Regions from separate parts of the Kitasatospora sp. NPDC029312 genome, predicted to be linked through region 1. Evidence: riboswitches for the same ligand, from Rfam matches in the RefSeq annotation. Region 1 holds a riboswitch; the other holds the start of a gene.
What was found. Region 1 has a riboswitch for glycine ahead of gcvT (glycine cleavage system aminomethyltransferase GcvT). Riboswitches for the same ligand answer to the same signal wherever they lie in the genome.

Region 1 (4,407 bases):
GCCGACCCCGCCGCCGGGCGCGTGCGGGTTGAGCCACAGGCCCCAGCGGGTGCGGTACAGCGAGGCGGCGATCTCCCGCCCGGAGATGACCTCGTGTGCTCGGGCCCAGCCGGAGGCCGTCAGCTGCTCGGGCGAGGTCACGGCCGGCGCGTAGCCGTGGCCGCTGATCTCCATGTTCCCGTACTGCGCGTCCGGGCTGCCCGGCGTGCCGTGCCAGAGCAGCATCCAGACCTGGCCGTCGGCGAGCGCGTGCAGCAGCCGCTCGTACGCGTCGTAACGCTCCGGCGCGACGTCGCGCAGGGCGCGCTCCAGCGCGCCCGGATCCGCCGGGCGCCCGGCCGGCGCCTGGCCCCAGGGGCCCGGCCCACCGCTTCCCGCTCCCGCACTCATGCGCCCACCTCGCCGCGCCTCTTTCCTCAACCCAGCCGGCCCGTCAGCCGTCTGCACGCACCCTATGGCGCGGCACCGGCCGCCGCCACGGCGACGTGCTCACGAACGATCCCCGCTCACATCCGCGTGTAGAAAGGCAGTACCCGGGTGAGCAACCACTCGACCACCGGGTCCTCGGCGAGGTCGAGCAGCACGAGGTGGACGCCGCCCGGCAGCGGCGCGGTTCCCAGCGCCCGGCCGAGCGCCTCGTTCACCGCGCCCGGGTCCGCCGGGGCGGCCGGATCCAACTGGACGCCCACGAACATCACGGTCGGCTCGCCCTCGATGCTGGCCAGTGCCCGGCGCGCGGTCAGCACTCCCGGCAGGGCCGACAGTTCGGCCCGGCAGGCGGCCAGGAAGTACTCCGGGTCCTCCCCCGGCACCGGCTCGCGCAGCGCCACCCGGCCGCCGGTCGGCGCCGCCGGCTGCTGCTCCCAGCGGTCCTCCCGCGGCCCGCGGCGCAGCTCGGCCACGCCCTGCGGCGGCACCGGGATGCCCACCGCGGCCTCGGGGTTGACCGCGATGCCCACGCCCAGCGGCAGTCCTCGGGCGAACTCCCAGGCCGGCGCTATCGCGAAGGCCATCCCCGGCGCCTGCTGCAGGAACACCTCCTGTGAGGAGAACACCGGCACGTACGGCTCCCCGGCCAGTTCGACGGTCGGCAGGTCCAGCGACTGCCCGGCCGGATCGCCCCCGGCCGGCAGCGGGATCCACACCTGGCTGCGGGCCAGCACCTCGATCACCCGCGGCGTCGCGCCCGGGTCGCCCAGCGCGGCCGTCAGCACCTGCTCCAGCTCGTTGGCCGGCCAGGCGCCGCCCGGCGGCACCGACTCCGGCCCGCCCCACCCCTGCTGCTGCTCCACCGGGTACTCCATGCGCCGCCGATCCGCCCTCGTGCCGGTCGGCCGCCCACTGCTGCGCCGACGCGCAGAAGTCTAGGCCGCGGGCAGGGTGCCGGTGGGGCACGGGTGGCGCAGGGGTTCGGTATCGGGCGGGGTGACCGGGCCCCCCTCCCCCCGCGCGCGTGGACGTGCCATGATGTGCGCGTCCGACGGCATGCGCCGCGGGCCCCCACAACTCCATACCGGCCGCTCGAACCCGCGCGGGAGAGCCCGGAGTGCCGCTCAGGCGGTACGGCCGGCGCCGAAGGAGCAAGTCCTCCCCGGAATCTCTCAGGCCCCCCTACCGCACGGGTTAGGCACATCTGGAAAGTGGCGCTCGGCCCTGTCGCGCGCCCACCCACGGTGCAAGCCGCCATGCTGTCCTGGATGCTGGAAACAGCTGCGGGCAGGTGGGCGGTGAAGCTCTCAGGTTCGACGACAGATGGGGAGACCCACGCCGCCGCATGCCCGCGCGCAGGGTCGGTCCCCGAGCGGGTCCGGTCCCGGCGCGTGCACCCCTGAGTGCCCCGACCGAGGAGTTCCTGGCCATGTCGTCCCTCCGCCTGACCGCGCTCGACGCGCTGCACCGCGCCCTCGGCGCGACCATGACCGACTTCGCCGGCTGGGACATGCCGCTGCGCTACGGCAGCGAGCGCGAGGAGCACCTCGCCGTCCGCACCAAGGCCGGTCTGTTCGACCTCTCGCACATGGGCGAGATCACCGTCACCGGCCCGCAGGCCGGCGAGATGCTGGACCACGCGCTGGTCGGCTTCGTCTCCGCGCTCGGCGTGCTGCGCGCCCGCTACACCATGATCTGCGCCGAGGACGGCGGCATCCTGGACGACCTGATCGTCTACCGGCTGCGCGAGGACGCCTTCCTGGTCGTCGCCAACGCCTCCAACGCCCAGCTGGTCCTGGACGAGCTGATCGCCCGCGCCAAGGGCTTCGACGCCGTCGTCACCGACGACCGCGACACCTACGCGCTGATCGCCGTCCAGGGCCCGGAGTCCACCGCGATCCTGGCCGGGACCACGGACGCCGACCTGCCCGGCCTGAAGTACTACGCGATCCTCCCGGCCCGGGTGGCCGACCGCGAGGTGCTGCTGGCCCGTACCGGCTACACCGGCGAGGACGGCTTCGAGATCTTCTGCCACCCGGGCGACGCCGAGGACGTCTGGCAGGCGCTGACCGCCGCCGGCGAGGGCCGCGGCCTCGTGCCGTGCGGGCTGTCCTGCCGCGACACCCTGCGCCTGGAGGCGGGCATGCCGCTGTACGGGCACGAGCTGTCCACCGACCTCACCCCCTTCGACGCGGGCCTGGGCCGGGTCGTCCGCTTCGACAAGACCACCAACGACGGCGCCTTCGTCGGCCGCAAGGCGCTGGAGCAGGCGGCCGCCGCGGCGGAGGCCAACCCGCCGAAGGTGCTGGTCGGCCTGGTGTCCGAGGGCAAGCGGGTGCCGCGCGCCGAGTACACCGTGGTCTCCACCGAGGGCGCCCCGATCGGCCGGATCACCTCGGGCGCGCCGTCCCCGACGCTGGGCAAGCCGATCGCGATGGCCTACGTCGACGCCGCCCACGCCGCCCCCGGCACCACCGTCGCGGTGGACGTGCGCGGCACGCACGAGCCGGTCGAGGTCGTGGCGCTGCCGTTCTACAAGCGCGCCCGCTGAGTCCGTCCGGCCGGGCCCGCGCGGCCCGGCCGGCACCCGCTTTCCCCATACCCGCACGTCGAAGCCGTCCGCGTGGCGGCCCGCTTCGTCGTACCCGCTTCCCATCCTGGAGAATGACGCCATGAGCAACCCCCAGCACCTGCAGTACACCGAGGAGCACGAGTGGCTGACCGCCGCTGATGACGGTGTCTCCACCATCGGCATCACCCAGCACGCCGCCGACGCGCTCGGTGACATCGTCTACGTGCAGCTGCCCGAGGTCGGCGACACCGTGACCGCCGGCGAGACCTGCGGCGAGCTGGAGTCCACCAAGTCGGTCAGCGACCTGTACTCCCCGGTGACCGGCGAGGTCACCGAGGTCAACCAGGACGTCCTGGACGACAACGGCCTGGTCAACAGCGCCCCCTTCGAGGGCGGCTGGCTGTTCAAGGTGCGGGTGGAGTCCACCGGCAAGCTGCTCAGCGCGGACGAGTACGACGCCTTCGTCAAGGCCTGACCCGTTCGTGACCGGGCGGGCCGCGCGCACGCCGGCCCGCCCCACCGCCCGGCCGTCACCCGGCACCACCCCTTGCGAGGGCGCGCTCGCACGGCACCCCTGATCCTCCTCCTCCCGGGAAGACCACACCATGACGGTTCTCAACCAGTCCCTGCACGCCCTCGACCCGGAGATCGCCGCCGCGGTCGACGCCGAGCTGCACCGCCAGCAGACCACCCTGGAGATGATCGCCTCCGAGAACTTCGCCCCGGTGGCGGTCATGGAGGCCCAGGGCTCGGTCCTCACCAACAAGTACGCCGAGGGCTACCCCGGCCGCCGCTACTACGGCGGCTGCGAGCACGTCGACGTGGTCGAGCAGATCGCGATCGACCGCGTCAAGGCCCTGTTCGGCGCCGAGCACGCCAACGTCCAGCCGCACTCGGGCGCGCAGGCCAACGCCGCCGCGATGTTCGCGCTGATCCAGCCGGGCGACACCATCCTGGGCCTGAACCTGGCCCACGGCGGTCACCTGACCCACGGCATGAAGATCAACTTCTCCGGCAAGCTCTACAACGTGGTCGCGTACCACGTGGACGAGAAGACCGGCCAGGTCGACATGGCCGAGGTCGAGCGCCTGGCCAAGGAGCACCAGCCGAAGCTGATCATCGCCGGCTGGTCCGCTTACCCGCGCCAGCTGGACTTCGCCGAGTTCCGCCGGGTCGCCGACGAGATCGGCGCCCTGCTCATGGTGGACATGGCGCACTTCGCCGGCCTGGTGGCCGCCGGGCTCCACCCGAACCCGGTGCCCTACGCGGACGTGGTCACCACGACCACCCACAAGACCCTGGGCGGCCCGCGCGGCGGCGTCATCCTGTCCAAGGCCGAGCACGCCAAGAAGATCAACTCCGCGGTCTTCCCCGGCCAGCAGGGCGGTCCGCTGGAGCACGTGATC
Region 2 (4,407 bases), on a different contig from region 1:
CGAGATCGGGCCGACACCGGTGGCCGGGCCGGCCTCCTCCTGCAGCGGGTGGTTCGGCAGGTACGGCGCCAGGTGGGCGCGCACCGCGACCGGGCCGACGCCCGGGCCGCCGCCGCCGTGCGGGATGCAGAAGGTCTTGTGCAGGTTCAGGTGCGAGACGTCCGCGCCGAACTTGCCCGGCTTGGCCAGGCCGACCAGGGCGTTCAGGTTGGCGCCGTCCACGTACACCTGGCCGCCGGCCTCGTGCACCAGGGCGCAGATCTCGGTGATCTGGGTCTCGTAAACGCCGTGGGTCGACGGGTAGGTGACCATCAGCACGGACAGGTTGTCGCGGTGCTGCTCGATCTTGGCCTTCAGGTCCTCGACGTCCACGTCACCGTCGACCAGGGTCTTCACCACGACCACGCGCATGCCGGCCATCACCGCGGAGGCGGCGTTGGTGCCGTGCGCGGAGGACGGGATCAGGCAGACGTCGCGCTGGGTGTCGCCGTTGGCGTGGTGGTAGGCGCGGACGGCCAGCAGGCCGGCCAGCTCGCCCTGGGAGCCGGCGTTCGGCTGGATCGAGACGGCGTCGTAACCGGTGACCTCGACCAGCTGCTGCTCCAGCTGGCGGATCAGGGTCAGGTAGCCCTGGGCCTGGTCGATCGGCGCGAAGGGGTGCAGCTGGCCGAACTCCGGCCAGGTCACCGCCTCCATCTCGGTGGTCGCGTTGAGCTTCATGGTGCAGGAGCCCAGCGGGATCATGCCGCGGTCGAGCGCGTAGTCCCGGTCCGACAGGCGGCGCAGGTAGCGCAGCATGGCGGTCTCCGAGCGGTGGCTGTGGAAGACGGGGTGGGTCAGGTACTCGTCCTCGCGCAGCAGCGCGGCGGGCAGCGTCTCGGCGGCCTCGGCGACCTCCACGGCGGGGACGCCGAACGCGGCCCAGACGCCGGCCAGGTGCTCGCGGGTGGTGGTCTCGTCGGTGGAGACGGAGATCCGGTCCGCGCCGTCCTGGTGGACGTTGATGCCGTGGGTGCGGGCGGCGGCGGCGATCTCGGCGGCGCGGCCCGGGACGACGGCGGTGACGGTGTCGAAGAACTCGCCGTGCAGCAGCTCGACGCCGCCGGCCCGGAGGCCCTCGGCGAGAGCGGCGGCGTAGCGGTGGGTGCGCCGGGCGATGTCGGCCAGGCCGTCCGGGCCGTGGTAGACGGCGTACATCGAGGCCATCACGGCGAGCAGCACCTGGGCGGTGCAGATGTTGCTGGTGGCCTTCTCGCGGCGGATGTGCTGCTCGCGGGTCTGCAGCGCCAGGCGGTAGGCGCGGTTGCCGTCGGCGTCGACGGAAACGCCGACCAGGCGGCCGGGCAGCGAGCGGGCGTACTCGGCGCGCACCGACAGGTAGCCGGCGTGCGGGCCACCGAAGCCCATCGGCACGCCGAAGCGCTGCGAGGTGCCGCAGGCGATGTCGGCGCCCAGCGCACCCGGGGACTTGAGCAGGGTCAGCGCCAGCAGGTCGGCGGCCACGGCGACGATCGCGCCCAGCCCGTGCGCCTGCTCGATCACCGGGGCGAGGTCGCGGACCACGCCGGTGGCACCCGGGTACTGCAGCAGGAGGCCGAAGACGCCGCGTTCGGCGACCTCGGCCGGAATGCCGTCGGACAGGTCCGCGACGACGACCTCGACACCGGTCGGCACGGCGCGGGTGTTGATCACGGCGATGGTCTGCGGCAGGGTCTCGGCGTCGACCAGGAAGACGCCGCCCTTGACCTTGGTGACACGGCGCGCCAGCGCCATCGCCTCGGCGGCCGCGGTGCCCTCGTCCAGCAGCGAGGAGCCGGAGGTGGGCAGGCCGGTCAGGTCGGAGACCAGGGTCTGGAAGTTGAGCAGCGCCTCCAGGCGGCCCTGCGAGATCTCCGGCTGGTACGGGGTGTAGGCGGTGTACCAGGCCGGGTTCTCCATGACGTTGCGCAGGATCACCGGCGGGGTGAAGGTGCCGTAGTAGCCCAGGCCGATCATCGGCTGGAGCACCTGGTTGCGGCTCGCCAGCTCGCGCAGCTCGGCGAGGACCTGCGCCTCGCTGCGGCCGGCGGGCAGGTCCAGGGCGGTGATGGAGCGGATCGCCTCGGGAACGGCGGTGGCGGCGAGCTCGTCCAGGGAGCCGTAGCCGACGGAGGCCAGCATCTTCTCCTGGGCGGCGGCGTCGGGGCCGATGTGGCGGTTCTCGAAGGGGCTGGCCGACTCGAGCTCGGTGAGGGTCGAGGCGCCGGTGGGGCGTCCCGCGTTCGGCTGGGCGTTCATGGTGGTCGAGGCCTCCTGGTCACGGACCGGCGGGGGCACGCACGCCGACGGGCCTTCCGCTGCGGACGGCGGAACGGCTCGGGCGGACGAACCCGAAAGGCCTCCCCCTCTGTCATCGGGACCTGAGAGCTTCGCCCGCACGTCGCGCTGTCGGCGCTTCGTCGGCTTGCACCGTCGGTGAGGGTGGTGATCGTCGGCTTCCGCGCCGGCGATCCTGCCCTGCTTTCCAGAGTGACCTAGCCCGCACGGTACGGATGCCTGAGAGATTCCGGGGAGGGTTTGCTCCTTCGGCGCCCCGACCAGCGGTTTTCGCGGTCGTGGACTCTCCCGAGCGGGCTCGGCGGTCGCCGCCCAGGGTACCAGCGGGAGGCCTTCCGATCACGGGTGCGTCTGGTCACTCGAGGTCTACGCGCGTCCCCCGGACGGCCCAGCACCAAGCCCGTCCGGCGCACCCCGGTCGCGTCGGTCCCATTCATGCCTTTTGGTGTGAAGTGGCGGACGGGACGGGTGCTCCGACCGCCGTACCTGCGGGAGTTCCGTAGGCGCAGCGGACTGGAGGAAAGAGTGCAGACCGACATCGACCCCCGGGATCTCATCGGCCACAAGGCGGTCGACCGCAACGGCGACAAGATCGGCACGGTCGACGAGGTGTACCTGGACGACTCGACCGGCCAGCCCGAATGGGCGGCCGTGCGGACCGGCATCTTCGGCCGGGACGCCTTCGTCCCGCTCACCACGAGCGAGTTCTCGGGTGACGAGCTCCGGGTGCCCTACGACAAGTCGCTGGTCAAGGAGTCGCCGGACTTCGGCGTGGGCCAGCACCTGTCGCCGGCCCAGGAGCTCCAGCTCTACCGCTACTACGGCCTCGACACCCCGGTGGACGCCCACGCCGCCACCGAGGAGCCCGCCCGGACCGCCCACCAGCCCGACCTCGACTTCGGCAACACGCCGGTCGTCGCGGCGGCGGCCACCACGACCGCCACGCCGTTCGCCTTCCACTCCGCCGAGCCGGGTCCGACCGCGGTCGCCGCCCCCGGCACCGTCGGCACCGACACCACCACCACGGAGACCCACGTGCCGACCCCCTCCGCCCCCGCCATGGCGGCCGCCCCGCTCGTCGAGCCGAGGCCGCAGCCCGCGCCGGCCGCGCCCGCCCCCGTGCCCACCCCCGCGCCGGCGCCCGCGCCTTCCGCCGAGGCCGGCACCTCGGCCCTGACGGCCCCGGTCGAGATCACCTGTCGCGAGGAGCGGCTCGACATCACCACCGAGTGGCACGTCCTGGGCACCGCGAAGCTGCGCAAGTACGTGACCAGCGAGCAGGTCGAGCGCCGCGTCCCGGTGGTCCGCGAGCGGGTCCGCGTGGAGCGCGTGCCGGTCAGCGACGCCGAGCGCGCCACCCTGAGCGACAAGGAGATCGCCGAGGACGTCGAGGAGGTCACCCTCCGCGAGGAGCGCCCCGTGGTCCGCAAGTACCTGGCCCCGATCGAGCGGGTGCGCCTGGTCGTCGAGCGCTACACCGCCGAGGAGGTCGTCCAGGACGAACTGCGCCGCGAGCACGTCGAGATCCACGACGACAGCGCCCCGGCCACGAACGGCGCCCACCACGACTCCCCGCACCCCATCGTCTGACCCCCGCGACTCCCCCAGGGCCCCGGAATCCCTCCGGGGCCCTCGTCGTGTCCGGCCCCACTACCCCGCTTTGCCAAACCTTAACCGCTCGATATTTGACACTCTGAAGTATCTCCGGGCATATTTACTTCAGTTCATTCACTATGTACGGGAGGAAGCAACCGTGAGTGAGGCACCACAGCCCACCACCGCGGCCGAGAAGCAGAGCAGCGCCCGGGTCCTGCCGGCCCTCATCCTGGCGATGCTGTCGTTCAGCGTGGTGCAGACCGCGGTCGTCCCGATCCTGCCCTCGCTGGCCAAGGAACTGGACGTCTCCACGTCCAACATCACCTGGCTGATGACCGCCAACCTGCTCTCCGCAGCCGTGCTGACTCCTCTGCTGGGCCGCTTCGGCGACCTCCGGGGCCGTAAGCCCATGCTGCTCATCTCGCTGGCCGGCCTGGTCGCCGGATCCGCCCTGGCGGTCAGCACCCACTCCTTCACCTGGCTGGTCGTCGCCCG

Region 2: it holds a riboswitch for glycine, as region 1 does, so the genes downstream of both, gcvP (aminomethyl-transferring glycine dehydrogenase) here and gcvT (glycine cleavage system aminomethyltransferase GcvT) in region 1, are expected to answer to the same signal.

What each region holds. Positions count from the first base shown of each region.
Region 1 is NZ_JBVHXY010000002.1:317,941-322,347, reverse strand. It holds gene ACZ4WV_RS02910 (enhanced serine sensitivity protein SseB C-terminal domain-containing protein) at 1-390, opposite strand, end outside; gene ACZ4WV_RS02905 (enhanced serine sensitivity protein SseB C-terminal domain-containing protein) at 507-1,292, opposite strand; glycine riboswitch at 1,523-1,627, shown strand; gene gcvT (glycine cleavage system aminomethyltransferase GcvT) at 1,859-2,980, shown strand; gene gcvH (glycine cleavage system protein GcvH) at 3,102-3,476, shown strand; gene glyA (serine hydroxymethyltransferase) at 3,607-4,407, shown strand, end outside.
Region 2 is NZ_JBVHXY010000020.1:109,447-113,853, forward strand. It holds gene gcvP (aminomethyl-transferring glycine dehydrogenase) at 1-2,277, opposite strand, end outside; glycine riboswitch at 2,380-2,512, opposite strand; glycine riboswitch at 2,514-2,617, opposite strand; gene ACZ4WV_RS18590 (PRC and DUF2382 domain-containing protein) at 2,842-3,906, shown strand; gene ACZ4WV_RS18595 (MFS transporter) at 4,070-4,407, shown strand, end outside.